2 regions of the Kinneretia aquatilis genome follow, and region 2 is predicted to be linked to the other one. Evidence: riboswitches for the same ligand, from Rfam matches in the RefSeq annotation. Region 2 holds a riboswitch; the other holds the start of a gene.

Region 1 (15,701 bases), 1.3 Mb from region 2:
GGCGGGTGGATGGTTTCGGGTTGGTTTCAAACAAACCCAGGTCGTGAATATGGCACGGCTTCCCAGCCCTTCACCCCCTTCAGCCGGGGCAGGAATTTCCACTAAGGGAAACCACCAGGAAGCGCGCCGCCGCCCTGCGAAGCGCACAAAGAGCAGCCGCGCAGGCCTCAGCTTTTCAGGATCAGCAAGCCTTTGAGGTACTCGCCCTCGGGGAAGCAGATGGTCTGCGGATGGTCGGGCGTCGCGCCGACGCGATCGAGGATGAAGCCATCGGCCTCGGCATCCAGGCCCGCACCGGCCACGATCTTGTGGAAGAGATCCGGGCTGATGCCACCCGAGCAGGAGAAGGTGAAGAGCACGCCACCCGGCTTGAGCAGGCGCAGACCGAGGCGGTTGATGTCCTTGTAGGCGCGGGCGGCGCGCTCGGCGTGGGCAGCCGTGGGCGCGAACTTGGGCGGGTCCAGCACGATGGCGTCAAACTGCCGGCCTTCTTTCAGAAAACCGCGCAAGGTGGCGTTGACATCGGCATCCAGCGCCCGGTGCAGCTCAGGCGCAAAGCCGTTCAGCGCCACATGGGCCGTGGCGCGGGCCAGGGCCGGCGCCGAGGAGTCCACGCTGACCACCTCCTGCGCCCCGCCCGCCAGCGCCGCCACCGAAAAGCCGCCGGTGTAGCTGTAGCAGTTCAGCACAGACTGGCAGCCGTACTGGCGCACGGTGTCGGCGAACTTCTTGCGGTTGTCGCGCTGGTCCAGGTAGTAGCCGGTCTTGTGGCCCTCGGCCACGTCCAGACTCAGGCGCCACTGGTGTTCGCTGATCGTCACTTCCGTGGCGCCCTCGCCACGCAGCCAGCCGGTCACCTGGGGCAAGCCCTCCAACTCGCGCACCTGCGCATCCGATCGCTCGAACAGGCGGCTCAGGCCGGTGGCGGCCAAGAGGTGGTCGGCGATGACCGCCTTCCAGCGCTCGGCGCCGCTGGACAGGAACTGGGCCACCAGAGTGTCGCCATAGCGGTCGACGATCAGGCCCGGCAGGCCATCGGCCTCGCCGTGAACCAGGCGCAGCGCATCCGAGGCAATCGGCAGGCGTGTGCGCACCGCCAGGGCACGGTCCAGACGCTGGCGGAAGAAGGCAGCGTCAATGCGCTGGCCTTCGTCAAAGCTCCAGGCACGCAGGCGAATCTGAGATTGCGGGCTGAACGCCGCCCAGCACAGGAAGGCGCCCTCGGCCGACTCGACCCGCACGGTCTCGCCCGCATCGGCGCTGCCGCGTGCGATCGAACTCTCAAACACCCAAGGGTGACGGCGCTGCAGCGAGCGCTCCTTGCCGGCACGGATGACGATTTTCTTCATCGCTTCGCTTTCTTCTTTGGAAGTGTGGATGCCGCGGCTCAGCGCGTCAGGCTGCCAAAGGCATAGCCGATCGAGACATTGAGCAGGCTGGTGCTTTGCTTGTCGCCACGCAGGCTGCGCCACTGGCCCAGGCCCACGCGCAGGCGCAGGCGCTCTTCCTGGCCCAGATTCAGCTGGGTCCAGGCCTCGCCCTGCGCCACGGCGCCGCCGGCCACGGCCACCCCGCCGCCGCCGGCCGCGCCGGCCATCAGCTCGGCGCCCACGCTCCAGCGCGGCTGGGCCGCCCAGGGCCGCGCTTGCACGCCCAGACCCACCAAACCATAGGAATAGGCGCCAGCCGAGCCCCAGGCCGCACTGCCGGCCTGGCCGATGCCGTAGACATGGGGCGTCAGCTCGCGCGTCATCATGAGGCCCAGCTGGGTGATGGACTCCTGGCGGCCATCCTTGAAGCGGACCTTGCCCAGGTGTTGAACGCTGGTGAACAGCTGCTGGGTACGCACCACGCCGGGCTTGCTCTCCTCCATGCCCCAGGCATTGAAGCTGGGCGGGCGGTCCAGCGGCAGGCTCAGGCCCAGGCGCACAAAGCCGGACTTGAAGTTGCCGGCGGTGGCGCGGGCCAGGCCGGCGTCCAGGCGAACGCTGGGGCCCCAAGGGGTTTGCCAACGCAAGCTGGGGCCGGCGCGCAAGAGCCAGCCGCTGCCGGTGTCGATATTGCCGCCACCCCCCAGACCCACGGCCAGTTGGCCGCCCAGGCGCAGCGAGGGGTGGCCAATGGCCCAGTCCTGGCCCGCATTGGCCAGCACTTCCATATAACCATCAGCGCCGCCCTGGGCCGCGCCCGACGCTTCCACACCCCACCAACTGCCCTCGGCGATGTAGTGGCGCAGATCGGCGCCGGCCTTGCCCATGCGGGCCGTGCTGGCCACACCACTGCGGTTGCGCGTGCCGGCACGCGGCTTGTAGAGGCCGCCTTGCACGGTGATCTCGTCAAAGCCCAGGCCAGTGCGCTGGGTGGAGCGGCCGAAGCGTCCGGCATCGGTGGGTGCAAAGCTGCTGAAGCTGGCGGCACGGCCGAGCACAAAGCCGATGCTGCTGCCCTTCACATTGCCACTGGGGAAGCTCACATGGCTGAGTGCCACGCCCGAATACCAGGCCCCCGCTTCGGTGCGCAAGGACAGCTCGGGCCGCAGCATCAGGCCACCGCCAAAACGCACCTCGGACGAGCTCAGGCCACCACCCGCGCCGGCGTACAGACTGGCCGCCAGATGGGTGTTCTGGCCCAGGCGCCAGCGTCGCTGCGCGGTCAGGCCGACCGTGAACACGCCGCCGTAATTGCCTTTGGCGGCACCGTAGACGCTGGGGCCAAAACCCCAGTCTTCATCGATGGCCATCAGATAGCTGCCGCCCAGCAGGGCGATGCGCTTGCCGGTGGGCAGGCGCAGCGGTGTCCAGTTGGCCTCGATGGCTGCCGGGCGGGTTTCGCTGATGCGAGCCAGCACCGGTGCCTCGCCATTCGGCTGGGTGGTCTGTGCAGCCGCATTGAAAGCCAGCAGAGCGCCGGCGCCGATCCAGGCAAAAGTTGTGGACATGGTTGAGAAACGGAAAAGAAAGACGGTGAACTAGGGCTTGTCGGACGGCGCGGCCTGCTTCTTGGCGCGCGGGTGGGCGCTGTCGTAGACCCGCGCCAGATGCTGGAAATCCAGCTGGGTGTAAATCTGCGTGGTGGTGATGTGGGCATGACCCAGCAGCTCCTGCACCGCGCGCAAATCGCCACTGGACTGCAGCACATGGCTGGCAAAAGAGTGGCGCAGCATGTGCGGATGCACATGGGTGGGCATGCCCGCTGCCAGCGCACGCGCCTTGAGCCGAAGCCGGATCTGCGAGGCACCGAGGCGAGCACCGCGCGGGCCGACAAACAGCGCCGGCTCCTGCGCCGCAGCCAGCTGCGGCCGCAAGGCCAACCAGGCCCGCACGGCCTGCAAGGCGGCTTGGCCGATGGGCACGGAGCGGCGTTTCGCGCCCTTGCCCAGCACATGAGCCTCGGCCGACTCCAGATCCAACCAGCCGCGCGCCTGCGGGCCAGCGCAGGCATCCAGCCCCTCCAGCTCGCCCACGCGCAGGCCGCAGCCGTAGAGCAGCTCGACCAGGGCATGGTCGCGCGCCTCCAGGCGCGGGTCTTGCCCGGCGCTGTCGTCGCGGTAACTGGCCAGTTGCACGGCATCATCCACCGCCAAGGCCTTGGGCAGGGGCTTGGCCGATTTGGGTGGCCGCAAGCCATCAAAGGGGTTGAAGGCCACGCGCCCTTCCCGGCCCAACCAGCGGTAGAGGCCCCGCCAGACCGAGAGCAGCAAGGCAATGCTGCGCGGCCCCAAGCCAGCCCGTCCCTCGCTGGATGCATGCAGACGCGCCGCCCAGCGCCTCGCCTGCGCGCTGCTCAGTTGCAACAGATCAATGCCCGCATCCTCGGCCAGAGCCTGCAAGCGGCGCAGGCCATCGGTGTAGATCACCAAGGTGCGCGCTGACAGGCGGCGCTGCACCCGCACATGGTCGAGATAGGCCTGCAGCAAGGGCGCCAGCGGCCCCGCTTCGGCAGGCCGCTCGGAGGCTGCCGCGTCAGTCGGCCTGCGCTGCGGGCTCATCAGCGGCGGGCGCCGGTGCGGCTGGCAGCCAGCGGGCCAGGGCCGCGCTGGCGATATCGCCCACGCGGGTCAGGAACTCGGTGCCCATCTCGGCGGTGTAGCGGGTCGGGTCGGGCGAGCCCAGCACCAGCAGGCCAAAGCTGCGCGCCGGCGTGCCGTGTTGCAAGGGAATCAGGGCCAGGGAGGTGGCGCCGCCCTCGCTGCCATCGGCGGCCTGCAACCAGCCCGCCGCTTCGAAGCCCGAGTTGACGCCGCAGTAGGGCTGGCTCAGGCTGGAGGCAAAGCTCTTCACATCGGTGCTGACCGGGCGCGCGCATTCATGCTCGGCAAAGGCCGCATCCACACCCCAGAGTCGCAGACCGGCTTGCGGGATCAGAAACTGGTGGCGCAGCTCTTTCAGCAGCACGGCCGGCAGCTCGGCCGTGGCCACGGTCAGCATCAAGGCCTGGGTCCAGCGGTGCAGGCGGTCGGCAATGGCCACGTTCTCCTGGCCATTGCGGATCATCTCGATGATCTTCTGCTCCAGGCCTTTGATCTTCTCGCGCAGCATTTCGGCCTGGCGCTCTTGCAGGGACACGGCGCGCGCACCATGCGGGTGGCTCAGCTGCACCTTGGCCAGCAACTCGGCGTGGCGCTCGAAAAAGCTGGGGGTGCGGGCCAGAAAGTCGGCGATGTCCTGCTCGGTGACGGTGGGGGCTTGGCTGCTCACAGCGAGATCTCTCCTTCAAACACGGTTTGCGCCGGCCCGGTCATGATGACCGGCGCGTCCAGGGCCGCCGATGACGCACCGGCGCCAGCCCATTCAATCTTCAAATCCCCGCCGCGGGTCTGCACCTCGACGGCCGCATCGAGCAAGCCCAAACGCATGCCAGCCACCACGGCCGCACAAGCGCCGGTGCCGCAGGCCAGGGTCTCGCCGGCATCGCGTTCGAACACGCGCAAGCGCACCGCCGAGCGCGAAACGATCTGCAAGAAGCCGACATTGACCTTGCGCGGGAAACGCGCATGGGTTTCGACCTGGGGGCCGAGCTGCGCCACCGGGCTTTGGTCCACATCGTCCACCAGCATCACCGCATGCGGGTTGCCCATGGACAGCACGGCGACTTCAACGCCAAGATCCGCCAGCGGCCAGAGCTCGAAACCTCCTTGCAGCCGCGGGCTCAGGCCCTCGGCATTGAAAGGCACACGGGCCAGCTCGAAGATGGGCGCGCCCATGTCCACGCTGACCCGGCCATCGTCGCGCAGATGCAGCTCCAGGCGCTTGTTGACCGTCTCGACCGTGATGCTGCGCTTGGCCGACAGGCCTTTCTCGTTCACATAACGCACAAAGCAACGGGCGCCGTTGCCGCAATGCTCGACCTCGGCACCGCTGCTGCCGTTGAAGATGCGGTAGCGAAAATCCACGCCAGGCGCGCGGCTGGACTCGATCACCAGGATCTGGTCGCAGCCGACACCGAAGCGCCGGTCGCCCAAGCGCTGCAGTTGCGCGGGGCTGAGGGTCAGGGCGTGCTGGGTCGCGTCGATGACACAGAAGTCATTGCCGGCGCCCTGCATCTTGGTGAAGCGCAGGTTCATCGCGGCATTATCAGGCCAGGCCTCCGCCCGCCCGGCTCAGTACAGAGAAGCTTCACCCTCGGGCCGGGTCTTGAAACGCTTGTGCACCCAAAGGTACTGGGCCGGATTCTCGCGAATGCGCGCCTCCAACCAGGCGTTGAGCGTGCGCGCATCGGCCTCCAGATCGCCGCTGGGGTAGCCGGCCGGCGCCTCGAAGGCCTCGATCAGATAGCCCTGACCGCCCGGCTTCATGGTCACCACCAGGGGCTGCACCGTCATGCCCATGCTGCGCGCGATCTTGGCCGGGGCCAGCAGGGTGCAGGCGGGCACACCGAAAAAGGGGATGAAGGCCGAGTCCTTGGCGCCGAAGTCCATATCGGGCGCATTCAAAAAGGCATAGCCCTCGCGGATCAGGCGCAGCACCGGGCGGATGCCGTCGTGGCGATCCACAAACGCCGTTTTGCCGAAGCGAGCGCGCCCGGCCAGCAGCTGGGCGTCGAACACCGGATTGCTCTGGCGCGAGTAGACATCCACGCCGGGGCAGGTCTGGTTCAGCATCAGGGCCGGCGCCGCCCACTCCAGGCCGGCGAAATGCGGCAGCAACCACATCACCGGCGTTTCGGCGCGCTGGGCCAGCTGGATGTCGCCCTTGATCGTCATCAGGCGCTGCAGGCGCTCGGCCGGGGCGAACCAGAGCAGGCCGCGCTCCAGCACGCTGCGGCCCATCCAAGCGAAATGCTCGCGCGCCAGGGCCAGGCGCTGGGTCGCGCTCAGCTCCGGAAAACAGAGCTCGATATTGCGCAAGGCGATGCGCCGCCGCGAGCGGGCCGCCCACCACAGCAAGGCCCCCAGGCCGCGGCCCAGGGCAGCCAGCAGCGGCAGCGGCAGAAAGTGCAGCAGCCAGAGCAGGCCGATCAGGAATTTGGCACCCCAGATGGACAGCATTCAGCGCTCCGACTCAACGACAGGACCGGCTGCAGGTCCAGCCGCTGGCGCCGGCACGGCCGTCGGCGCAGCACCGATGTCCAGGCCGCGTGGCTGCTTGTAGCGGTGGTAGCCCCAGAGGTACTGGCTGGGCGCTTGGAGAATCAGCTCTTCCATGGATCGATTGATATGAAGGGCGGCCGATTCTGGCGTCAATTCACGGCCGATCTCGGGGCCGGGTCGCACATGCACCACGAAACCCTGGCCTTTCTCTAGACGCTCGCCCCAAATCAGCAGGGCACGCGCGCCGGTCTGCTGCAGCAGGCGGCTGGCCAGGGTCATGGTGTAGGCCGGATGGCCGAAGAACGGCGCCCAGACGCCCAGGCCCTCGGGCGGCACCTGGTCGGGCAGCAGGCCGATGGTGTGGCCCTGGCGCAGAGCGCGGATCATTTGCCGCACGCCGGCCAGGTTGGCCGGCGCCGTCTCCAGGCCCGGGCGGCCACGCGAGCCGTCCACCACCTCACGCAGCCAGGCCTGGCGGGCCGGGCGGAACAGCACGGTGATGGGGGCATTGGCACTTTCGGCAAATCGCTCGGCATAGGCCTGGGCGCAGATTTCGAAGCAGGCCAGGTGCGGCGTCATCAGCACCAGGCCGCGCCGGTCCTGCAAGGCCTGCTCGATCAGCTCGGCGCCGTCCCAGCGGACGCGCTCGCCGAGCGGCGTGCCCGGCGGGCGCAGCCAGAGCCAGGGCAGCTCGGCAATCATGCGCCCCGCCGCCGCCACGCCATCGCTCACGGCCGACCAGGCCAGGCCGGCCTGAGCCACATTGGCGCGGTAACGGCGCCGGTAGGTCGGCGAGGCCCAGAAGGTCAGCCAGCCCGCCATCGCGCCGACGGCATGGAGCAGACGCAAGGGACATTTAGAAAGAAGGCGAAGGAGCAGGAACATATTTCTATAATCAGCGCATCGCCGAGTTACTGAACAACTTGCGGGGCGATGCGGGCTTTATTCATGTGATTGAAGTCCCGCCGGGCAGCGATGCTCAACAAATGCTGCTAAAGCGTTCGCCGCGTCTCCAAACCAGACAGTCCGGCAACGCCGTCGAACTATCAAAGGAGTGTAAAAGTGGCGAACGATTTTCTCTTTACTTCGGAATCGGTTTCTGAAGGTCACCCGGACAAGGTGGCTGACCAGATCTCTGACGCGATTCTCGACGCAATCTTCACCCAAGACCCCTTGTCGCGAGTGGCAGCCGAAACCCTGACCAACACGGGTCTGGTGGTGCTGGCCGGTGAAATCACCACCAACGCCCATGTGGATTACATCCAGGTGGCGCGCGACACCATCAAGCGCATTGGCTACGACAACACCGAGTACGGCATCGACTACAAGGGTTGCGCCGTGCTGGTGGCCTACGACAAGCAGTCGAACGACATCGCCCAGGGCGTGGACCGCGCCAGCGACGACCACCTGAACATCGGCGCCGGCGACCAAGGCTTGATGTTCGGCTACGCCTGCGACGAGACGCCCGAGCTGATGCCGGCACCGATCTACTACGCCCACCGTCTGGTCGAGCGCCAGGCGCAGATGCGCAAGGACGGCCGCCTGCCCTTCCTGCGCCCGGACGCCAAGAGCCAGGTGACCATGCGCTATGTGGACGGCAAGCCGCACAGCATCGACACCGTGGTGCTGTCCAGCCAGCACGCGCCCGAGATGAGCGACGGCGCCAAGATGAAGCCCGAGTTCATCGAGGCGGTGATCGAGGAGATCATCAAGCCGGTGCTGCCCAAGGAATGGCTGAAGGACACGAAGTACCTGATCAACCCGACCGGCCGTTTCGTCATCGGCGGCCCGCAAGGTGATTGCGGCCTGACCGGCCGCAAGATCATCGTCGACACCTACGGCGGCGCCTGCCCGCACGGCGGCGGCGCGTTCTCGGGCAAGGACCCGAGCAAGGTCGACCGCTCGGCCGCCTATGCCGCCCGTTATGTGGCCAAGAACATCGTCGCCGCCGGCCTGGCGCGCCAGTGCCAGATCCAGGTCGCCTACGCCATCGGCGTGGCCCGCCCGATGAATGTGACGGTCTACACCGAAGGCACTGGCGTGATCAGCGACGACAAGATCGCCGCCCTGGTCAATGAGCACTTCGACCTGCGCCCCAAGGGCATCATCCAGATGCTGGACCTGCTGCGCCCGATCTACGCCAAGACAGCCGCCTACGGCCACTTCGGCCGCGAAGAGCCCGAGTTCACGTGGGAACGGACCGATAAGGCTGCAGCACTGCGTGCTGCAGCTGGGCTGTAAGCCCACCTCGCGCCAGCGAGGCATCGGTTCGTGGGCGATGCTCATGTTGCACAGCAACGTGAGCAGAGACCAACGGACTGACAAAGCGGCTGCGCTGCGTGCAGCGGCTGGCCTTTAAGGGCCAGAGGACGCCGAAGGCGAACCCGCCGCTTTGGGGCTTTGCTCATATCGCGCAGCGATGTGAGCGAAGACCACAAGGCTGCAGCACTGCGTGCCGCGGGTGGGCTGTAAACGCCAGCGAACACCGAACCAACAAAAAGGCCGCTCCGGCATCCCCGGAGCGGCCTTCTTTCTTGGCCTGCGCGCTTCAGCTCAAGCCGCAGAACTTCTTGAACGGCGCCAGCACCGCATCGCCGCGGAAGGGCTTGACGATCCAGCCGGTCACGCCGACATCCTTGCCGCGCGAGCGCATGGCGGGGTTGTCTTCGGTGGTGAGCATGATGATGCGCACATCCTTGTTGCCCAGCTCCTTGCGGATCTTCTCGGCCATGGTCAGGCCGTCCATATTGGGCATGTTGACATCGCTGACGATGAGCTTGATGCCGGGGTCGCTGCGCAGCTGCAGCAGGCCATCGCGCCCATCGGTGGCCACGGCGACCTGAAAGCCGTTCTGGCTCAGGTAACCGGCCACGATTTCGCGCATGGTGTTGGAGTCGTCAACCACCAGAACATTCGCCATCTTGTTTCCTCCTCGCGCCAACCTCGAGGGTCACGCTGGGCTTGATTGATTGATTGAGTATGTAAAATATTGGGCTAGAGCTTTGGCCGCGCTCAACGCTCAAAAGAGTTCCAGCTCGCCTGTGGGGCCGACCTCGGGCGCCTCGGCGTCGAACTCGGCAAACTCATCGGGCGACCAGTGCAGATTGAAGATGAAGCGCTGCACGATCATCAGCGGCGGCAGGCCCGGCCGGAAGGGATCGGAGAGCTGGTAGCGGATGCACAGCTGCGGGTCCTGCGAGCCAAAGGAGATGTATTTGTGCTCGTGGTTGATGACGATGGGCACCTGGGTCTGCTGGTTGGCAAAGGCCTTGGGCGGGATGTAGCGGTTCTTGAACGCACCCCAGATCAGGTTGGTGGTCTCGCCCAGCATGTGGTTGAGCTCGCGAAAGTTCAGGTCGCCTCCGATGCCGGCGTAGCTGAAGCCCTGGATCAGGCCCTGGCGCAGCGCGCTTTCCTCGGTCTGCAGCATCATGTAGCCGCGGCACCAGGTGCTCTCGATGGCGATCAGGGTGGAGACCTCGCCGTGGATGATGCGGTCGTGCACCACATAGGGCGACTCGGACACCACCAGGGCATTGGGGAACATGGCGGCCAGGGCCGAGCGGGTCAGCTCGACGATGCCGTAGACCAGGCGCGTCGGGTAGCGCAGGCTGAAGATGGAGTACTCGACTGCGGCCTTGAGGTGATCCAGATCGCCGGTGTTCCAGCGGTGGCGCACCACTTTTTCTTCCTCGGGCGTGAGCGGCCGGTCGGTGGTGCGGCGCAAAAAGATGGGCAACTCGGGCCGCAGCTTGTGGATGGCGCGCGCCAGGTGCAGACCGTCCTCGCCCTCGCAAGGCAGGTCTTCTGCCAGCAGCACCCCGCCGAGGTCCTTGTTCTGGGCCAGGGTGGCCAAGGCATCGGCTGACGAGCGGGGAAAGGCCATCAGGCCCACGGACTGGCAAAACTCGGTCAGCACCTGGTACTGCGCGGCGTCATGCTCCAGCAGCAGTACCTTGGCTTCAAGTTGGGTGGTTTCGGTCATGATGCGTCCACGGAAAAGCCATCCTGGCCTGCACGCAGGCCGACACCGCCCAGTGGCCCGGGCGTTCTCGGTTTTCGGCAGCCGGCGGCAAAGGTTGAGGGCAATTGCAGGCCGGGGATCGCACAGCAGCCCAGGTTTCACCTGACGCCCCCGCCTCGGGCGGCGGCCACAATGCCGGCATGCCTGCTGTACCCTCGTCCCGTTCGACCCCATTCACCCCGCCGGCGCAGCTCAGCGCCACACAGCTGGCCCTGCTGGCCGGGCTCAATCTCGCCGTGCTGGCCTGGAGCCGCCTGGGTGCCTTCGATGCCGCCACCTGGTGGATGGAGGTGGCGCCGGTGCTGCTGGTCTGGCCGCTGCTGCTGGCCACGCAGCGGCGCTTCCCGCTCACGCCCTTGCTGCTGGGCCTGATCTTTGTCCACGCCCTGATCCTGATCGCTGGCGGCCACTACAGCTACGCCCGCGTGCCCCTGGGTGACTGGCTGCGCGAGATGCTGGCCCTGGGCCGCAATCCCTACGACGGCCTCGGCCATCTGGCGCAAGGCTTCATCCCCGCCATCGCAGCACGCGAGCTGCTGCTGCGCAAGACCGGGCTGCAGCGCGGCGGCTGGCTGTTCACCGTGGTGACGGCCTGCTGCCTGGCCATCAGCGCCATCTACGAACTGATCGAATGGGGCGCCGCGGTGGCCCTGGGTCAGGGCGCCGATGAATTCCTGGGCGCCCAGGGCGACCCCTGGGACACGCAGAAAGACATGGCCCTGGCCTGGCTGGGCGCCATGCTGGCCCAGCTGCTGCTGGCGCGCGCCCATGACCGCGCGCTAGAGCGCCTCGCGCAGAACTGACACCAAAGCCCATGCCCGCCGCCGCCCTCACCCTGACCCTGCCCGATCTGCGCCGCTACGCCGTGGCGCGCAGCCTGTTCAAGCCCACCAGCCTGCCCCAGGCCATCCAGCGCCTGGGCTTTGTCCAGGCCGACCCGATCCGCGCTCCGGCGCGCGCGCAAGACCTGACCCTGAGGCACCGCGTCAAGGACTACCGCGCTGGCGATCTGGAGCGCCGCTACACCCGGCTGGCGGTGGAAGAGGATTGCCTGGTCAACTACGGCTTCCTGCCGCGCGAGCACCTCAAGCTCATGCATCCGCGCAGCGCCAAGCGCGCCTGGGACGCCAAGACGCGCGCTCAGGCCGAGGCCATCCAGGCCTTTGTGCAAGCGCAGGGCCCCTGCCACCCGCGCGAGATCCAGCAGCATTTCAATCTGGGCTCCACCCGCAATGCCTGGGGCGGCAGCAGCAATGCCACCACCCATTTGCTGGACGGCATGCATTACCGAGGCCTGCTGCGCGTGCAGCAGCGTGAGCAAGGCCAGCGCATCTACAGCGCCGTGGCCCACACGCCCGATCCGCGCACACCGCACGAGAAAGCCCAGGCCTTGCTGGATCTGGTGCTGGCCAAGTACGCGCCCCTGCCTTCGCGCAGCCTCGGCCATTTGTGCAGCCTGCTAGGCTATGGCGCGCCGCATCTGCGCGGCGAACTGCGCCAGGTGCTGGCCCAGGTACGCAAGACTTGGCCCCAGGCCCAGGTCGAGGGCCAGACCTGGTTCTGGCCCGAGGGCGAGAACCCCGGCTCCAAGCGCTGGAAGCTGGACGAGGCCGTGCGCCTGCTGGCCCCCTTCGACCCCGTGGTCTGGGACCGCCTGCGCTTTGAACAATTCTGGGGCTGGGCCTACCGTTTCGAGGCCTACACGCCCGCGCCCAAGCGCAAGCTGGGCTACTACGCCCTGCCCCTGCTCTGGCGCGGCGAGGTGATCGGCTGGGGCAATGTCAGCAGCGCCGAGGGGCGCTTGCAGGCACAGCTGGGCTATGTGGCCGGCAGGGCGCCCCGCGAGCCCGGCTTCAGCGCCGCGCTGGACGAAGAACTGGCCGCCATGGCCCGCTTCCTGGGTGTGGATGCCCCCTGAGTCCTGAGCTCGGGCCGGGATTGGCGGGAAAACCTGGCCTGTTCCAAGCGCGAAAGTGGCGCTTGCGACTAGAATTCGTCCGTTCCGAGGAGCGTTGCAACCTGCCGGTCTGGCTTCAGACCCCCAGGCCAGGCTCGGAAAAATTTGCACAGCGGCCTCGTCATCCCCTCGGCCCTGTTCATTGGCAACCGCGCTCACCCGCTGACGTCCTTGCGTGGGTGAACGGTTGCATGCATCAAACCAGGGTTCGGAGCACCGAACCGGTTTTTTTCGTCCTCCCCCTCCTCCAGGCAATGAATGCAGCGGCTTCATATTTCGCATGAAGGAGCTGATCCATGACCGCCCAAACCACCACCTCGCTGGCCGCTGACCAGTACCACATTGCCGATCTGTCCCTGGCCGCCTGGGGTCGCAAGGAACTGACGATTGCCGAGAGCGAAATGCCGGCGCTGATGGCCATTCGCAAGGAATACGCCGCCACCCAGCCGCTCAAGGGCGCCCGCATCACCGGCTCGCTGCACATGACCATCCAGACCGGCGTGCTGGTCGAAACCCTGCAAGCGCTGGGCGCCGAAGTGCGCTGGGCCTCGTGCAATATCTTCTCGACCCAGGACCATGCTGCCGCCGCCCTGGTGGCCCGTGGCACGCCGGTGTTCGCCTACAAGGGCGAGACCCTGGAAGACTACTGGGACTACACGCACCGCATTTTTGAGTTCGCCGGCAAGGGCGAGCCAGGCGAAGGCCCGAACATGATCCTGGACGACGGCGGCGATGCCACGCTGCTGATGCACCTGGGTCAGAAGGCCGAGAAGGACCTGTCGGTGCTGGACAAGCCGGGCAGCGAAGAAGAGCGCATCCTGTTCGCCGCCATCAAGGCCAAGATCGCTCAAGACCCGACTTGGTACACCCGCAAGAGCGCCGAGATCATCGGCGTGACCGAAGAGACCACCACCGGCGTGCTGCGCCTGAACGAAATGGCCGCCAAGGGCAGCCTGCTGTTCCGCGCCATCAACGTCAATGACTCGGTGACCAAGAGCAAGTTCGACAACCTCTACGGCTGCCGCGAATCGCTGGTGGACGCCATCAAGCGCGCCACCGACGTGATGGTGGCCGGCAAGATCGCCGTGGTGGCAGGCTACGGTGACGTGGGCAAGGGCTCGGCCCAGGCCCTGCGCGCCCTGTCGGCGCAAGTCTGGGTGACCGAGATCGACCCGATCTGCGCCCTGCAAGCCGCCATGGAAGGCTACCGCGTGGTGACCATGGAATACGCGGCCGACAAGGCCGATATCTTCGTCAGCGCCACCGGCAACAAGAACGTGATCCGCTACGAGCACATGGCCGCGATGAAGAACAACGCCATCGTCTGCAATATCGGTCACTTCGACAACGAGATCGATGTCGCCTCGCTGTCCAAGTGTGGCTGGGACGAGATCAAGCCGCAGGTCGACCACGTCATCTTCCCCGATGGCAAGCGCATCATCCTGCTGGCCAAGGGCCGTCTGGTGAACCTGGGCTGCGGCACGGGCCACCCGAGCTATGTGATGTCGTCCAGCTTCGCCAACCAGACCATCGCCCAGATCGAGCTGTTCGCCCACAAGGACGCCTACGACATCGGCAAGGTCTATGTGCTGCCCAAGCACCTGGACGAGAAGGTGGCCCGCCTGCAGCTGACCACGCTGAATGCGCAGCTGAGCGAGTTGAGCGATGAGCAGGCGGCGTACATCGGGGTGCCCAAGACCGGCCCCTTCAAGCCCAACACCTACCGCTATTGATCGGCGGAGGGCTACTGCGCGGCGCTCATGCGTCGTTGGGCGGTGCTCGGAATCCTCAGGTACCCCAAGTACCTTCCGGTTCCTGCGCTCCGTCCGCCTAGCCTGAGCACCGCTCGCTACGCCCTGGCAAGACCGAGTTTCCTTTTCACCTATGCGCGCTGATCAACTGTTAGTTTCCAAAGGCCTGGCGCCGACTCGTTCGGCGGCGCAGCGGCTGATTTCGGCCGGCGCGGCGCAGTGGCGGGCGCCCAAGGACTGGCAGGCCATCCGCAAGGCGGGTGAAGAGTTGCCGGAGCATTGTGAGCTGCGCGTCAGCGATGACGCGGAGCTGCGCTTTGTTTCACGCGGCGGGCTCAAGCTGGAGGGCGCACTGCAGCAAAGCGGCCTGGATGTGCGCGGGCTGACGGTGCTGGACATGGGCCAGAGCACCGGCGGCTTCACCGATTGCCTGCTGAAAGCGGGCGCGGCCAAGGTCGTGGGCGTGGACGTGGGCCACAGCCAGCTGCATGAACAGCTGCGCCAGCATCCCCAGGTGGTGGGGTTGGAGCATCTGCATGTGCGCGAGCTGGCCGGCTCGACCCTGGCGCAGCACGCGCCGCCCGAGGGCTTTGCCCTGATCGTTGGCGACCTCAGCTTTATCTCGATGCTGGGCGCGCTGCCGCATCTGGCGGCTTGGCTGGCACCGCAGGGTCAGGTCTTGCTGCTGGTGAAGCCACAGTTCGAGCTGGGCAAGAAAGCCTTGGCCCGCGGCGGCCTGGTCAAGGACGCCAAGCAATACCCGCTGCTGGAAACCCAGGCCCGCCAGGCCGCCCGAGATCAGGGCTGGCAGGTGCTGGGCTATTTTGAGAGTGCCATCACCGGCGGTGACGGCAACAAGGAATTTTTCCTCTGGGCGCAGGCACCAGAGCATGCGAAAGACAAGCCATGAGTACTGCAACACCCCGCGTGCCCGTCAGCTTCGAGTTCTTCCCGCCCAACACCCCGGTGGGCACCGAGAAACTCAAGACCGTGGTGCAAGACCTAAGCGTGCTGAATCCGCATTACTTCAGCGTCACCTACGGCGCCGGTGGTTCCACCCGCGAGAAGACGCTGAGCACGGTGATGGACATTGCGGCCGCCGGCTATGAGGCCGCACCGCATCTGTCCTGCGTGGGCTCCACGCGCGAGAACATCGCCGAAATTCTGGCCACCTACCGCGCGCAGAACATCCGCCGCGTGGTGGCCCTGCGCGGCGATCTGCCCAGCGGCACGGCCACCGCCGGTGAATTCCGTTATGCCTCGGAGCTGGTCGCCTTCATCCGCGAAACTCAGGGCCCGGACTGGCAGATCGAAGTGGCCGCCTACCCCGAGTACCACCCGCAGCAGCGCTACGCGGCCAAGGATCTGCAGCACTTTGCCGCCAAGATGCGCGCGGGCGCCAACTCGGCCATCACGCAGTTCTTCTTCAACCCGGACGCC
Region 2 (15,701 bases):
CAGGGCTTGGGCGATGTGTTCGGCCAGGGCCGTCTTGCCGCTGCCCGGAGGGCCGTAGAAGCAGAGGTTGCCGACGCCGCGGCGCTGCAGGGCCGCGACGATGCGCGGCACCTCGAAGCGCGATTCGCAGTTCAGCAACTCAAGCGCGTACTGGGTCACCGCCGGCCGCACCGCGCGGCCATGCGCGCGGTGGCCCAGGGCTTTGTCGGCGTTCTCCAGCTGGCGCTCGATCATCTGCTCGCAGTCGGTCGCCTGGCCGGCCAGCTGGGCGAAGCGCACTGCGGTGCGGATCTGCGCCGGCGTCAGCCCGCGGCGCTCGGCCAGGCGGACGGCGAACTCGGCGCTGACCGGCACATCGGCCAGGGCCTTGCTGACCAGGCCGAGGCGGGCGCCCGGCGGCGGGGACTTGAGCTCCAGGTGGTACTGAAAGCGGCGGCGGAAGGCCGGGTCGATCTGCTCAATGCGGTTGGTGATCCAGATCACCGGCACCGGGTTGGTTTCCAGGATCTGGTTGACCCAGGCCTTGCCCGAGACCGAGCCCGAGGTCGGCGCCTCGGCGGCCGAGTCGAGGCGGGCAATCAGCTGGGCGGTGTCCGTGGACAGAGGCGGGAAGACATCTTCCACCTCGTCGAACAGCAGCGCCACATGGGCGCTGGCCTTGAGGAAGACCTGGCTGATCTGCAGCGAGCGGTAACGGTCGCGGCCCGAGAGGCTGTTGCCGTCGCGGTCGGCGTACTCCACCTCGTACAGATCCAGGCCCGCGGCATGCGCCGCCACCTTGGCCAGCTCGGTCTTGCCGGTGCCGGGCGGGCCGTAGAGCAGCACATTGACGCCGGGCTCGCGCCGCGCCACGGCTTGGCGCAGCAAGGTGTTGAGCAGGGCCAGGTCTTCGGCGACGAACTCGAAGTCCTCGGCCTTGAGCTGGCTGGGCGTGGCCGGGCGGGTGAAGACGGCCATCAGGTCGTGCGGCCCGGGGTACTCGCGCATCAGCACCGGCGGCAGCTGGTCGCTGACCTTCATCAGATCGGCCAGGTCGGTGATGTTGTGTTCGGAGATCAGGTTCTCCACCATGCCGATGCGTTCCAGGCGCGAGCCGGCGCGCAAGGCCTCGGCCACTTCCTGCTCGTTGACGCCGGCCACCGCGGCAATCGCGGCAAAGGCTTCCTGCGCGGTGTTGACCTTGAACTCGACCAGGGCGCCGCGCAGCTCGCGCTGGTAGCGCGCCAGGGTGCCGTAGAGCAGCAGGGCGCGCTCGGCCGGGTTCAGCTGCAGCAGGGTGCCGAGCGCGTCGATGTTCTTCTCCACCAGGGTGGATTCGCGCTTGAGCTGGCGGTCCAGCCATTCGCTGGTGGTGGCCAGCAGGGCCAGCATGTCCTTGGGCGCGTCCTTGACGTATTCGTCGAGGTAGAAGAACAGGGTGGCTTCCGAGAACGGCCCGCTCCAAACACCGTGGCGCTGCAAGAAGGCCTCGTCACTGAGCGCCTCGTGGCCGCGCCAGAGCTCATTGCCCTGGCAGCGCTGGTTCAGGTAGTCACGCAGGCGGCCCAGCACACGCAGGGGCCAGACCAGGTGGCGGCCGGTGAAAGACAGCAGACCGTTGAAATCGCGGCGCAGATTGAATCGGCCGGCATGTTTGACCGTCAGGGTCAGCACGAACTGCGAGCACATGCGGTCCAGCACCGGCGCGTCCTTCAGGCCCGGAGAGGGCAGAACGCGGCTGGGGCTGCGCGCTTCGCTGGCTCGGCTGCGCTCCTCGGCGCGGCCCACGGTGGACGGGCCCTCGCTGGTGAGGGCCCGGGCTTTGGCGGGCCGCGGGCTCGCTGAACGCTTGACCATGGGCAGGTTCCCTTGCTGACGACAGCGCGCCACCGAAGATGGCGTGGCGCTGCCCCATCTTGGCGCAGCGGCGCGTCAAGGACAAGGGCTTGGCGCGGTGATTTTTAGCGCCAGTTCAGTGCATCACCACCGGTTGATGGCCCATGCTGGCGTAGCTCTCGATGAAGTCATCGAGGTCTTCCTCGCTCGGGTCTTGCTCGATCAAGGCCTCGACCCCATCCTGGAACTGCTGGGCCAGGGCGCCTTCGATGAAGATCTCGCGGCGCGAAAACTTGTCGACGATTTCATAGCCACCGCGATGCAACTGCAGCTCGGGATTGGCTTGCAGGAATTCCCCAGGCACCGGTTCGGTGACCTGCACGTCGAACTTGACGACACTGAAACTGGGGGAGTTGTAAAGCATGTGCATGGTTCGGCTCCTTTCAGCTTCAACTGCGGCCAGCGTGCCGGCTTTCAAGGCTTATCGGCAGCCCCAGGCACCTGACCGTGGGTAAATAGTGTCAGATCGCAGCGCTGTTCGGCGCTTTCCTTTGCGAGATTCGTGGTGGAAGCGTCAAAAAAACACACGTGGATGCGGGGGGCTCAGGGTTTGTCAGAGGGCGTGTTGCTGAGCTGCAGCTGCCAGCCCCGGTCGTCGGGCAGGTCCATGATCAGCTGCACGGGGATGTGACCGCGCGCCGGGTCCAGCCAGACTTCAATCTCCCCGCTGTACGGCCCCAGGGCCAGGCGCCGCAGATGCAAGGCGCGGGCGACGCTGGCGCCGGGCAGCTCCAGGGTTTGCTGGTCCAGCACCTGGAACACCCACTCGCGCGCCTCACCTCGAAAGGCGGCCACCGGCAGGCGCAGCTCGCTGCCCGGCGGGTAGTGTTCGGGCCTCGCCTCGATCAGGGCTGCCAGTTGGATCCACCAGCTCAGCCGGTCTTGCACGCCGGCCGGCAGGGGCACCAAGTCGGCGCTGGTGGAATAGCTGATCAGGCCCTCGTCGCGGCGGAAATTGGTGGCCATCATGTCGCGGCCGCGGCGCTGCTGTACATAGCGCTCGGGGCTCAGGCCTTGTTCGTCGATCTGCCCCTGGCTTTTCCAGGCGGGCAGGGGCCGGCCTTCCAGTTCGCGCTCCAGCATCAGGCTGTAGTCGCGCCCCGAGGGCTGCCAGTTGAGCCGGGCGCGGCCGTAGGCGCCGTTTTGCAGCAGGATGTAATGCCACTCGCCGGCGGCTGCGAGGCGGGCGGTGTGAGGCGGGCCGGGCGCTGCCGTGGCTGGCGCGGGCTCGGGCGTTGTGGCCTCGGCTTGGGCCGTTGGGCTGGCCGCCGGTACCGGCTGCGTGTGGTTGGGTGTGACGGCGGGCGCTGCGCTGCGCGAGCGTGCGGGTGGGAGCTTTGGCGCAGGCGTGCGCGTCGCTTCAGGCGAAGCCGCGCTGACCGGCGCCGTGCTCAGCACCCGCACCGTCGCCCGCCCGGGGCTGGCCTGCGGTGCCGGCGGGCGCGGGGATTCGGCGTCGCCGCTCCGTTGCAGCAGCCAGGCATGGGCGACCGTGCTCAGGCCGAGGGCGAGCAGCCAGGGGCGGGCGCGCAGCCAATCGCGCTGCCAATCGCGCCGGGAAAACACAGGAGAAAAAATGGGTCGCATCCGTTCGCATTGGACAATGCCGTCATCGCAGCGCTGTATTGTCTCCATCCGATGAAACTTGCCACCTATAAGGACGGCTCCCGCGACGGCCAGCTCGTGGTCGTCTCGCGCGACCTGAGCCAGGCTCACTACGCCAACGGCATCGCCAGCCGCCTGCAGCAGGTGCTGGACGACTGGGGCTTTCTCTCGCCGCAGTTGGAAGAGCTGTACACCAGCCTCAACCACGGCAAGCTGCGCCATGCCTTCAATTTCGACCCCAAGCAGTGCATGGCGCCGCTGCCGCGCGCCGGCCAGTGGCTGCGCGGCTCGGCCTATCTGAGCCATCTGCAGCTGCTGCGGCAGGCGCGTGGCGAGACCGGCGATGCTGGCCTGGATCTGGACCCGCTGCTGGTGCAGGGCGCCAGCGATGACTTTCGTGGCCCCTGCGAGCCCGGGCGTTTTGCCTCCGAGGCCATGGGGATCGACTTCGAGGCGGGGCTGGCTGCAGTTACCGGCGATGTCGAGCAAGGCGTCACGCCGGCTCAGGCGCTGGAAGGCGTGCGCCTGCTGATGCTGTGCAATGACTGGAGCTTGCGCCAGCTGCAGGCCTCGGAGCAGGCCAAGGGCCAGGGCGCGCTGCAGAGCCGGCCGGCCGTGGCCTTCAGCCCGGTGGCGGTAACGCCGGATGAGCTCGGCGCGGCCTGGAGCGGCGGCCGGGTGGATTTGAGCCTGCAGACCATGTGGAACGGTCGCAAGGTCGGCCAGTGCGACGCCGGGCCGGAGATGGGGTTTCATGTCGGGCAGTTGATCGCCCATGCGGCCAAGACCCGCCGCCTGCGCGCCGGCTGCGTGATTGGCACTGGCCCGGTCAGCAACAAGGACGCCAGCCGTGGCTACAGCTGCATCGCCGAGAAGCGTGCGCTGGAAACCCTGGACGGCGGCGCGCCCAAGACCGCGTACATGAAGTTCGGTGACACCGTGCGCATCGAGACGAAGGGCCGTGACGGGCTCAGCCTCTTCGGCGCCATCGATCAGGATGTCATGTCACTGCATGACGAGGAGCCGGTGGACGCAGCCCCGGCCACGACCTTCGCAGCCGATGCCGCGGAATGATCCATCCTCTCGCCTGTTCCTCTTGAACCTCTTGAAACCGGAGCCCACCATGCTGCAACGCCGCCCCCTCTTGCTTTTGCCCTTGCTGGGCCTGGCCAGCCCCTGCGTCCGCGCCGGCCTGACGGAGGGCGATGCCGCCTCGGGCATTCGTGCCGCGCTGGAGCGCGGTGCCGCCGCCGCCGTGGCCCAGCTGGGCCGCAGCGATGGCTTTCTGGGCAATCCGGCGGTGCGCATCGAGCTGCCCGGGCATCTGAAGGACGCGGCCAAGCTGCTCAAAACCCTGGGCCAGGGCCGCAAGGTCGACGAACTGCTGACCGCCATGAACCGCGCGGCAGAGGCGGCCGTGCCGGCGGCCCAGCCCTTGCTGCTGGCCGCCGTCAAGGGCATGAGCGTGGAGGACGGTCTCAAAATCCTGCGCGGCGGTGACGATGCCGTGACGCAGTATTTCGCCGGCAAGACCCGCTCGCCGCTGATTGAGAAGTTCCTGCCCCTGGTCACCCAGGCGACCCAGAAAGTCGCCCTGGCCGACAAGTACAACGCCGTGGCCGGCAAGGCCGCGGGCCTGGGGCTGCTGCGTCAGGACGACGCCAACATTCAGCAGTACGTGACGGGCCGGACCATCGATGGCCTTTTCCTTGTGATCGGCGAGGAAGAACGCAAGATCCGCCAGGACCCGCTGGGCACTGGCAGTGCTCTGCTGAAAAAGGTCTTCGGGGGTCTGAACTGAGGCTCGTGAGCTGCGTCCGGATGGGGCGCAGGCTTGTGCTTTGGCGGCACCGCGGGGCGCGCAGCGCCCTGGCTTTCGGCCGCTTCGGCCGCAGGGTGGACAATACGGCTTGGTTTCCCTTTGCAGTTTTGCCGCACTTGCTCTCATGAACGACATTCCCGATTCGACGCAGACGCCCACCACCGACGCCGCGGAGGCGCCGCCCGTGGCGCCTGTGGCCGATGCCAGCCCGGTGAGCGAAGCCGCGCCGGCCGAGACGCCGGCTGCGGCAGCCCCTGCCTCAGAAGCGCCGGCCGCGCAGGCCGCCGAGATGAGCCCGGCGGTCTGCGCGGCTCAGCTCAAGGCCCTGTTCCCGGCCCTGTTCAGCGGCCCTTTCAAGCCGCTGAAGCTGCGCGTGCAGGCCGACATCCAGGCGCGCGCGCCGGGTCAGTTCACCAAGGCCCAACTCTCGGCATTCTTGCGCCGCTACACCGGCAACACGGGCTATCTGATTGCCCTGGGCAAGGCCACGCAACGTTTCGATCTGGATGGCCAGCCGGCCGGTGAGCTCAGCGAAGAGCACCGTGCAGCGGCTCGCGAAGAGCTGGCCCGCCGCCGTGGTTTGCAGCAGGAGCGCCTGGCTGCCGAGCAGGCCGAGCGCGATCTGGCGCAGACCCAGCGCCGCAATCGGGCGGGTTTGCTCTACGACTTCGAGCGCACCACCCTGACCTTGCCCAATTTCTGCGTGCTCAAGGGCGTGAGCCCGGAGGAGCTGCCGGCCTTGCTGGACCAGGCACGCGCCGAGCGGGCCGAAGCCCCGGTGCGCGAGCCGCGCGAAGCACCCGGCCGGCGCGATGGCCGTGAGGCACGCGATCCGCGCTCGGCGCCGCGCAGTCCCCGCGGGGATGGCCGAACAGAGGGTCGACCGGGCGCACGCCGGGATGGCCCGCGTCGCCCCGGTGGCCCAAGTGGCGCCGGGCGTGGCAAACCCAGCGGCGGGCGCTGAGCCTTGATCCCTGGTCGAGGAGTTTGAAAGCAAAGTGAAACGGCCTGCATGATGCAGGCCGTTTTTCTTGTCAAGTTGTGGTTTACCTGAGCGTACTTCCTTGGATGTGAAGTATTTCCGCGACTGTTAACTTGCAGGCTCGATGGCGTTCGGGAGTTGTGCGCCAAACGAGGGATGCAGAACCGGGGCTTGGACTCCCTGGGCTGCGGATGAATGCAATTCAATGACGGAGTGGAAATGAAAAAACTGATCCTCTTGAGCGTGCTGGCCGCTGCGGGTGCAGCCCATGCTGACGTGATTTACAGCAATGGCCCGGTGGTCGGCGGCAACGGTCTGTCCGTGCTGGCTTCGCCGGCCTCGACCTATGGCTTCGGCATGAATACCGCGGCCGGCATCTCGGTGGCTGATGACTTCACCGTGGCCGCTGGCACCGTGTGGAATGTGCAAAGCCTGGACTTTTTCGGCTACCAAACCGGTGCCAGCGGCTTCACCTTCACGGGCGCCACCTGGAGCATTGTTTCGGGTGATGTGAACAACGGCACCGTCGTCGCCTCGGGTTCGGGCGCCGTGACCAACGGTGGTCTGCAAGGCTATCGTGTCCTCGAAAGCACGCTGACCAACACCCAGCGCGGCATCTACAAGGCCAATGCCGATGTCAGCGACTTCCAGCTGGCGGCCGGTACCTACTGGCTGCGCTGGAGCCTGACCGGTTCCCTGGCTTCGGGCCCCTGGCAGCCGCCGACGTCCGACGCGCGCGAAGGCAATGCCGCACAGGCGCTGTCCGGCGCGCCCTTCGCCACCCTGACCGAAGCCGGTTCGGGCCTGACGGTGGAACTGCCCTTCGGCGTCAACGGCACCATCGCCGCCGCCGTGCCGGAACCGTCCACCTATTTGCTGATGCTGGCCGGTGGCCTGGCTGTGGCCGGTGTGGCACGTCGCCGCCGTCAAGCCCAGTGAGTTGAACCGCGCCTGGCGCGGGAATGAGATGAGAAAAGGCCTGCGCTGCAGGCCTTTTTTTCGTCCGGCTGGCGCAGGCGCTGACCGTGCTTCAGCCTGGCACAGTCGGGTTTCCTACAATGCCGCCATGAACACGCCCACCTCCACTGCCAGCACCTACACCCGCGGCGGCCGCTTGGCCGAGATCATGCAGACCCGCATCGCCATCCTCGATGGCGCCATGGGCACCATGATCCAGCGCTACAAGCTGACGGAGGCGGATTTCCGTGGCAGCCGCTTTGCCGAGCATCCGACCGATCTCAAGGGCAACAACGACCTGCTGGTGCTGACGCGCCCCGATGTCATCAGCCAGATCCACGAGCAATACCTGGCCGCCGGCTCCGACATCATTGAGACCAACACCTTCGGCACCACCACCGTGGCGCAGGAGGACTACGGCCTGCAAGCCCATGCTTACGAGATGAGTGTGGCGGCGGCGCGCCTGGCCCGCGCGGCCTGCGACAAATTCAGCTCGGCCGACAAGCCGCGTTTCGCCGCCGGCGCCCTGGGCCCGACCCCGCGCACCGCCAGCATCAGCCCCGATGTCAACGACCCCGGCGCCCGCAACATCGATTTCGACACCCTGCGCGCGGCCTATTACGAGCAGGCCAAGGGCTTGCTGGAAGGCGGGGTCGATCTCTTCCTGGTGGAAACCATCTTCGACACCCTCAATGCCAAGGCCGCCATCTTTGCCCTGGATGAGCTGATGGAAGACACGGGCGAGCGCCTGCCCATCATCATCTCGGGCACGGTGACCGACGCCTCGGGTCGCATCCTCTCGGGTCAGACTGTGACTGCCTTCTGGCATTCGGTGCGCCACGCCAAGCCCCTGGCCATCGGCCTGAACTGCGCGCTGGGCGCGACTCTGATGCGTCCCTACATCGAAGAGCTGGCCAAGGCGGCGGGCCCGGTGGCGGTCAGCTGCTACCCCAATGCCGGTCTGCCCAACCCGATGAGTGACACCGGCTTCGACGAGACGCCCGATGTCACCGGCCGCCTGATGAGCGAGTTCGCGCGCAGCGGTTTCTTGAACATCGCCGGTGGTTGCTGCGGCACCACGCCCGATCACATTGCGGCGATCGCCAAGGGTGTGTCGGCCTACCAGCCGCGGCCCTGCGGCTCCAAGTTCTTCACCGAGCTGACGGACCAGGCGGCCTGAGCCCAGGCCGCCCGCGTCAGCCAGCGCCTGCGAGCTTGAGCAGGCGCTCGATATTGATGTGCAGCTTGAGCTCCTGAGGCGCCAGGCTGGCGCTGATCGCCTGCGTGGCCAGGCGCGTGTCGCGCGGCACCGGTTCGCTCAAGGGGCTGCCGCTCTTGCCCAGCAGGGCGGCCACCAGGGGCTCGGTCGCGCTGTGGCCGCGTTTGAAGACGATGCCCACCTCGCCATTGGCCAGGCGCACCAGGCTGCCCGGCGGGTAGAGGCCGGTGGTCTTGATCAGGGCGGCGCCGGCTTCGTCGGGCTGCTTGAGTTCATCGAGGTAGACCGCCCGTGCGGCCGACGCGCCGGCCATGGCCGCGCGCGAGCGCCGTGGGCTTAGCCGCGCACCGAAGATGTCGATGCGGCGCAGCAGGCGCGCCAGCTGCTCGGCCGGGGCTCGCCCGGCCAGGGCACCGGGGCCGGCGTCGTGGTGCAGGCAGACGGTTTGCAGCCACAGCTCGGACCTGACCCCGAGCTTGCTCAACAAGGCCGCGCTGCGGTCGCCGTGCGAGACCAGCTCCTGCTGCTGGGCCGGGCTCGGTTGGCCGGTCTGGGCCGCCAGGCGGTCTTGCTGGTTGGTGATGCTGAGGTTCATGCTCAGGGCCGCCTGGGTCAGGGCCAGGCGCCAATCGTCCGGCCAGCCCAGCTGGCGGGCGCAGAGCTCGGCCAGGGCGAGGCAGAGCAGGGCGTGGCGGTCGCTGTAGCTTTGGAAGTTTTGGCTGGTCTCGAAGATCAGCAGCATCAGCACCGCATCGGGTTTGGCCAGCAGGCGGCGCAAGGCCTCGTTGTGCAGCTGCTGGAAGCGCGGCTTGAAATCCTCGACCCGCGGCTCGCGCAGCAGGCTGTGGGCATGCATTTGCAGATCGGCCCAGGCGGCCTGTTCGCCCAGCTCGACCTTCTGGGCCTTCTCCTGGCGGAAGTCGGCCTGCACCTTGACGATGTCGGCCAGCACCGCGCCCTGGTGCATCAAGGTGTCCATCTTGTGCGCCAGGGCGCGCTGGTACTCCTTGGTCTCATGGGCCTGAACCCAGGCGCCGCGGGCGATCAGGGCCTGCACCTGGGGCGTGTTGGGCAGGGGCTGGCCGGCGGCGAACAGCAAATGGCCCTCGGCATCGCGCAGGGCGAAGCTGAGGACCTGGCCGACACGCAGGCTGTGGGGTGGGAGCTGGATCAGTTCCAAGATGGCGGGGTGGGGTTCACAAGGAGTTGTCGGCTTTCTGGCCGCATTGCTTGAGTTCGCGGCGGGCGGGGTGCGTAAAATGCGCGGGTCCGAGGAGCGTTGCGACGGTTGCCCGCCTGATGTCTGGAATTTCAGCGAGTGTGCCGCCAGGCTCGGACAGGTGCAGCCCCGGCTTTCCCGGGGCCCGTCACCCGGCAACGACGCTCACCAATGATTCCTCTGTGTTTTCTTGTTGGAGCACGTGCGGGGCTGCGGTGAGTGACGCAGCTCTGCCTTTGCGCTGAAGGCCGCTGCCATGACCACCACCTCTCCCGCCGTTGTTGCTACTGCTGCTGCCGCACCTGCTGTTCCGCCCATGAAGCTCTCGGGCCTGGAACCCGTGCAGATCGGCGAGGGCTCGCTCTTCGTCAACGTGGGCGAGCGCACCAATGTGACCGGCTCCAAGGCCTTTGCGCGCATGATCCTCAATGGCCAGTTCGAGCAGGCCCTGGCCGTGGCGCGCCAGCAGGTGGAGAACGGCGCCCAGGTCATCGATGTGAACATGGACGAGGCCATGCTGGACAGCCAGGCGGCCATGGTGCGCTTTCTGAACCTGATCGCCGGCGAGCCCGAGATCGCCCGCGTGCCCATCATGATCGACAGCTCCAAATGGAGCGTGATCGAGGCCGGCCTCAAGTGCATCCAGGGCAAGGGCATCGTCAACTCAATCTCCATGAAGGAGGGCGAGGCCGAGTTCCGCCGCCAGGCCAAGTTGGTGCGCCGCTACGGCGCCGCGGCCGTGGTCATGGCCTTTGACGAGCAGGGCCAGGCCGACACCTTCGCCCGCAAGATCGAGATCTGCGAGCGCGCTTACAAGATCCTGGTGAACGAGGTCGGTTTTCCGCCCGAGGACATCATCTTCGACCCGAATATCTTCGCCATTGCCACCGGCATCGAAGAGCACAACAACTACGCGGTCGACTTCATTGAAGCTACGCGCTGGATCAAGCAGAACCTGCCCGGCGCCAAGGTCTCGGGCGGGGTGTCGAATGTGTCCTTCAGTTTCCGTGGCAACGACCCGGTGCGCGAGGCCATCCACACGGTCTTCCTGTACCACGCCATTCAGGCGGGCCTGGACATGGGCATCGTCAACGCCGGCATGGTGGGTGTGTACGACGACCTCGACGCCGAGCTGCGCGAGCGCGTGGAGGACGTGGTGCTGAACCGCCGCCCCGATTCCGGCGAGCGCCTGATTGAAGTGGCCGAGCGCGCCAAGGGCATGGCCATCGACGACACGGCCCGCCTGGCCTGGCGCGCTGGTGATGTGAACCAGCGCCTCAGCCATGCCCTGGTGCATGGCATCACCGATTTCATCGATGCGGATACCGAAGAAGCCTGGCAAGCCATCCAGGCCAGCGGCGGCCGGCCTCTGCATGTGATCGAAGGCCCGCTGATGGCCGGCATGAATGTGGTTGGCGATCTCTTCGGCGCCGGCAAGATGTTCCTGCCCCAGGTGGTCAAGTCGGCCCGCGTGATGAAGCAGGCGGTGGCCCATTTGCTGCCGTACATCGAGGCCGAGAAGAAGGCCTTGATCGATGCCGGCGGCGAGGCCAAACCCAAGGGCAAGATCGTCATCGCCACCGTCAAGGGCGATGTGCACGACATCGGCAAGAACATCGTCACCGTGGTCCTGCAGTGCAACAACTTCGAGGTGGTGAACATGGGCGTGATGGTGCCCTGCCAGGACATCCTTGCCCGCGCCAAGGAAGAGGGCGCCGACATCATCGGCCTGTCCGGCCTGATCACGCCCAGCCTGGAGGAAATGCAGCATGTGGCCGCCGAGATGCAGCGCGACGAGCATTTCCGCTCGCGCGGCACGCCGCTCTTGATCGGTGGCGCCACCTGCAGCCGGGTGCACACCGCCGTCAAGATCTCGCCCCATTACGAAGGCCCGGTGGTCTATGTGCCCGATGCCTCGCGCAGTGTCGGAGTCTGCAGCGATCTGCTCTCGGACGAGCGCGCCGCCAAATTCATCGCCGAGTTGCGCAGCGATTACGAACAAGTGCGCCATCTGCATGCCAACAAGAAGCAGACGCCCATGGTCAGCCTGGCCGAGGCGCGCGCCAACAAGCATGCCGTGGACTGGGCGAGTTATCGGCCGCCGGTGCCCCAGTTCATCGGCCGCCGTGTGATCCGCAACTACGACCTGGCCGATCTGGCCGAAGCCATCGACTGGGGTCCGTTCTTCCAGACCTGGGATCTGGCCGGCCCCTTCCCGGCCATCCTCAAGGACGAGATCGTCGGCAGCGAGGCGCAGCGCGTCTTCAGCGATGGCAAGCGCATGCTGGAGCGCCTGATCAAGGGACGCTGGCTGCAGGCCAATGGCGTGTTCGGCCTCTACCCCGCCGCCCAGGTCAACGACGACGACATCGAGATCTACAGCGATGAAAGCCGCAGCGAGGTGCTGATGACCTGGCACGGCCTGCGCATGCAGAGCGAGCGCCCGGTGGTGGACGGGGTCAAGCGGCCGAACCGCAGCCTGTCCGATTTCATCGCGCCCAAGGGCGCAGTGCCCGACTACATCGGCTTGTTCGCGGTGACCGCCGGCCTGGGCGTGGAGAAGAAAGAAGCCCAGTTCCTGGCCGACCACGACGACTACTCCGCCATCATGTTCAAGGCCCTGGCCGACCGCCTGGCCGAGGCCTTTGCCGAGCGCCTGCACCAGCGTGTGCGCACCGAGTTCTGGGGCTATGCCGCCGACGAGGCGCTGAGCAATGAGGCGCTGATCCAGGAGCAGTACCGCGGTATCCGCCCGGCGCCGGGCTATCCGGCCTGCCCCGACCATCTGGTCAAACGCGCCTTGTTCCAGACCCTGACGCCGGAAGAGATCGGCATGGGCCTGACCGACAGCATGGCCATGACGCCGGCCGCCAGCGTCTCGGGCTTCTACTTCGCCCACCCGGATGCGGCTTACTTCAATGTGGGCCGCATCGGCGAAGACCAGGTGGCCGATTGGGCGCAGCGCATGGCTTTGAGCAAAGAAGCGGCCGAGCGGGCCCTGGCGCCCCTGCTCTGATGACGGCGGCGGGCCGAGCGCAGAGCAGTTGCCAACGCCCGCTTACATCTTGAGCGCATCGTTCACGGACAGGGAGCGATGCGCGTGGCATTCTCAACGCATGCCCGCCGCACCTGTTTGTTTGCTTGCTTCCTTTCCTGGCGGGCGCGGAGTGATGTTGCGATGAAAGCCCCTGTTTCTTTTTCAGCCAGTCAAATCGTCGCCAGCGTTCTCGGCGCGGGCGTGTTGCTCGGTGGTGCCTATGCCGTCGGTCGCGCCCAGTCGCCAGAGGCACCGGCGCCACAAACGGTCGCCGCCGAGCCGGCCCCGCTGAAAGCGCAGCTGGCCTCGGAGAAAGCCACATCGTCTCGGGCTGAAAGCAAGGTCGTGGACGAGCCCAAGCCGGCCAAGCCGGAGGCCGCAGCCCTGTGCGCCGATTGCGCCCGCGTGCTGGCCGTGAATGAAGAGACGCGCGAAGGCAAGGCCAGCGGCCTGGGCGCCGTCGGCGGCGCCGTGATCGGCGGCCTGCTGGGCAATCAGATCGGCGGCGGCACCGGCAAGAAGATCGCCACCGTCGGCGGTGCGGTCGCCGGCGGCATGGCCGGCAATGAGATCGAGAAGCGCCAGAAGTCGCACCGGGTCTGGGTGGTGCGCGTCAAGCTCGACGATGGTCGCGTGCAGAGCTTTGTGCGCGAGAGCGATCCGCAGTTCCAGGTCGGCGATGTGCTGCGGGTCCGCAACGGCCAGTGGCAGCGGCAGCCCTGAGGCGTCAGGCCTGCGCCGCAGCGCTGCTTGCCAGCCGGTCGCGGGCGGACAAATCGGAGTCCAATCGGCTTCGCTCCTGCCCAGGAACCGCACCATGGATCACCCCGTCGGCCCCTTGCATCAGATCGCCATCACCGTGGCCGAGCTCGAACGCGCCTTGCCCTTCTACCGTGATGTGCTGGGCCTGAAGTTTCTGTTCAGCGCCGGGCCCAATCTGGCCTTTCTCAGCGACGGCTCGGTGCGCTTCATGCTGAGCACCCCGCAAGGGGCCGGGCAAGCCGGCGCCAACTCGCTCTTGTACTTTCGGGTGCCCGAGATCGATTCCAGCTACGCCGCCATCACCGGGCGCGGCGCCACCCCCGAACGCCCACCCCAGATGGCCGCCCAGATGCCGATCACCAGCTCTGGATCGCCTTTGTCCGCGGCCCGGAGGGTAATCTGATTGGATTGATGGAGGAGCGGCGGGGCTAAGTCACCCGTGGCCCCAGAGCCAGCCTTTGGGAACCAAGTGTCTTGCGAGTTCTCCGCCACGGCACTGTGGTGCGTCGTGCGTTCATCCCTGCTGGACGCGGTTGCTCAGGGCCTTGCGCATCGTCCGGGTGATTTGCTGGCTACCGCAGACCTTGGCGTTTGACCGGATCGCTCGCACTTTCCCACATGCCAGAATCGCGCCCCAGCGCTGCGTGGGCAGCGCCATCAACAGGATTCGCGAGGGGGGCATGAAGTTGAAGTCAAAGTTAAATCCAAGGACTGCGTGGGCGGTCGCTTTGTGCGCGGCGGGTTTGGTTGCGTGTGGAGGCGGCGGCGGCGGCGGTGGTGCTGATACGGGTAGCTCCACGGCAGCAACCGGAAGCACAGGTGGCTCCGCATCCACCAGCCTTGCCGGCAAGGTCACCGTCAAGGTGCCTAAGTGGCCAAAAGCATCGCAGTCGACGTGGATCGCTTATCAGGACGGTGATGGCGCCTGGAAGGTGCCAGAGAAGGTGGGCGACGATTACAGTTTTCAGGTCGACAGTGTTGACGGCCGCTACGCGGTGATCGTGGCCGTCGACGATCGGATGGAGGCGAACCCCACCGTTACTGCCTTGTACATGACGAGAAGTGAGGCGACCGAACTTGACTTGCAGAGCCTTGACGCTTGGCGAAGCGCCAAGTACGAGGTTCGTGCCGACATTCGCAACCCGACGGGCGGTGAGCGTTGCTATCTCTGGATCTCGGTCTACAGCGGCAGGGAGGCTTGCAACAGTTGGCAACCCGACCGGCACTACTTTCGTGTGAGCGATGCGCCATTTGACGCCTCGCTGTCGCGATTTGATGCCGAAGGTGTCGCGAATATGTATGTCTATCTGCGCGATCAGAAGGCAGCATCGGCCATGAGCCTGAGTCTCGACATGGCCCAGGCGACCCCGTTGGTGGCTTCACAGCGCATTGACCTACCCGCAGGTGATGTGCGCACGGGGGAAGCGCTGAGTTACTCCATCTCTTGGCGCGCGGCGCAAGGTGCTGTGGCTTTGAATCGCTCGGCCACCTCTCCCGCCTATGCCGTGCTGCCCGCAAATGGGAACTTGCCGAGCGGCGTCTACGCAGCTTGGGCTTCTGCGGTCTTGAAACAAGGGCAGACGACCTCCACCCGCCAAGCCGGCTATCGGTCTTTGTCTGGCCTGGGGCAAACAGTGCAATTGCCTGCGTCGGTGAGCCCGATTGCCTTGAGTATGCTGCCTGGCAGTTCACCGATACGGCCGGTGTTGAAGTGGTCGCCCATGGCGGGCAGTCTGGCAAGTTCGGTGCGCGCTGACAACTATGAAGATGTCAACACTCGTGGCGTGGGACCGTCCTTGTCTTGGGATTTCCTATTCAGTTCTGGCTGGATCAGAAAGCAAAAGACCGTTGAGTACACCACACCTGATTTGAGCGGCTTGGGCTGGAACCCGAACTGGTCGTTCCGCCCAGGGACCCAGCTGACGGTTTCGTACTCAGAGGACGGGGACAGCGCGCCAGAGGCCAACTGGTACAGCGGCGCGGCTCGTATCAAGAATGTTGAGAGCAAAGGATGGAGCTCCAGGGTTGAGACCTTGGTGAATTTGCCTTGATGTGATGCATGCCCGGCGCAACTGCGGCGGGTCTGCCGCCTCAAGGCGTAGCCAGCCCGCGCCGGTACTGAATCGCCTCGCTGAGATGCTGCACCTCGATGCTCGCGCTGCCCGCCAGGTCGGCCACCGTGCGGGCCACGCGAAGCACGCGGTGGTGGCTGCGGGCGCTCCA

What was found. Region 2 has a riboswitch for S-adenosylhomocysteine ahead of metH (methionine synthase). Riboswitches for the same ligand answer to the same signal wherever they lie in the genome.
Region 1: linked by a shared signal. The riboswitch ahead of ahcY (adenosylhomocysteinase) and the one ahead of metH (methionine synthase) in region 2 are both predicted to bind S-adenosylhomocysteine.

Annotation. Positions count from the first base shown of each region.
Region 1 covers NZ_POSP01000003.1:2,239,166-2,254,866, forward strand. The annotation lists gene C1O66_RS12835 (class I SAM-dependent rRNA methyltransferase) at 168-1,349, opposite strand; gene C1O66_RS12840 (hypothetical protein) at 1,388-2,938, opposite strand; gene C1O66_RS12845 (tyrosine recombinase XerC) at 2,969-3,988, opposite strand; gene C1O66_RS12850 (DUF484 family protein) at 3,963-4,697, opposite strand; gene dapF (diaminopimelate epimerase) at 4,694-5,563, opposite strand; gene C1O66_RS12860 (LpxL/LpxP family acyltransferase) at 5,600-6,487, opposite strand; gene C1O66_RS12865 (lysophospholipid acyltransferase family protein) at 6,488-7,414, opposite strand; gene metK (methionine adenosyltransferase) at 7,592-8,770, shown strand; gene C1O66_RS12875 (response regulator) at 9,078-9,449, opposite strand; gene C1O66_RS12880 (chemotaxis protein CheX) at 9,549-10,514, opposite strand; gene C1O66_RS12885 (DUF2238 domain-containing protein) at 10,694-11,356, shown strand; gene C1O66_RS12890 (DNA glycosylase AlkZ-like family protein) at 11,368-12,471, shown strand; S-adenosyl-L-homocysteine riboswitch at 12,552-12,674, shown strand; gene ahcY (adenosylhomocysteinase) at 12,807-14,243, shown strand; gene C1O66_RS12900 (TlyA family RNA methyltransferase) at 14,395-15,171, shown strand; gene metF (methylenetetrahydrofolate reductase [NAD(P)H]) at 15,168-15,701, shown strand, end outside.
Region 2 covers NZ_POSP01000003.1:3,580,251-3,595,951, forward strand. The annotation lists gene C1O66_RS18565 (ATP-binding protein) at 1-1,836, opposite strand, end outside; gene C1O66_RS18570 (BTH_I0359 family protein) at 1,952-2,245, opposite strand; gene C1O66_RS18575 (DUF3108 domain-containing protein) at 2,419-3,441, opposite strand; gene C1O66_RS18580 (fumarylacetoacetate hydrolase family protein) at 3,514-4,554, shown strand; gene C1O66_RS18585 (DUF4197 domain-containing protein) at 4,604-5,281, shown strand; gene C1O66_RS18590 (ProQ/FINO family protein) at 5,427-6,266, shown strand; gene C1O66_RS18595 (PEP-CTERM sorting domain-containing protein) at 6,504-7,223, shown strand; gene C1O66_RS18600 (homocysteine S-methyltransferase family protein) at 7,351-8,421, shown strand; gene C1O66_RS18605 (HD-GYP domain-containing protein) at 8,438-9,640, opposite strand; S-adenosyl-L-homocysteine riboswitch at 9,726-9,853, shown strand; gene metH (methionine synthase) at 9,936-12,695, shown strand; gene C1O66_RS24650 (glycine zipper 2TM domain-containing protein) at 12,858-13,439, shown strand; gene C1O66_RS18620 (VOC family protein) at 13,534-13,881, shown strand; gene C1O66_RS18625 (hypothetical protein) at 14,159-15,529, shown strand; gene C1O66_RS18630 (YifB family Mg chelatase-like AAA ATPase) at 15,570-15,701, opposite strand, start outside.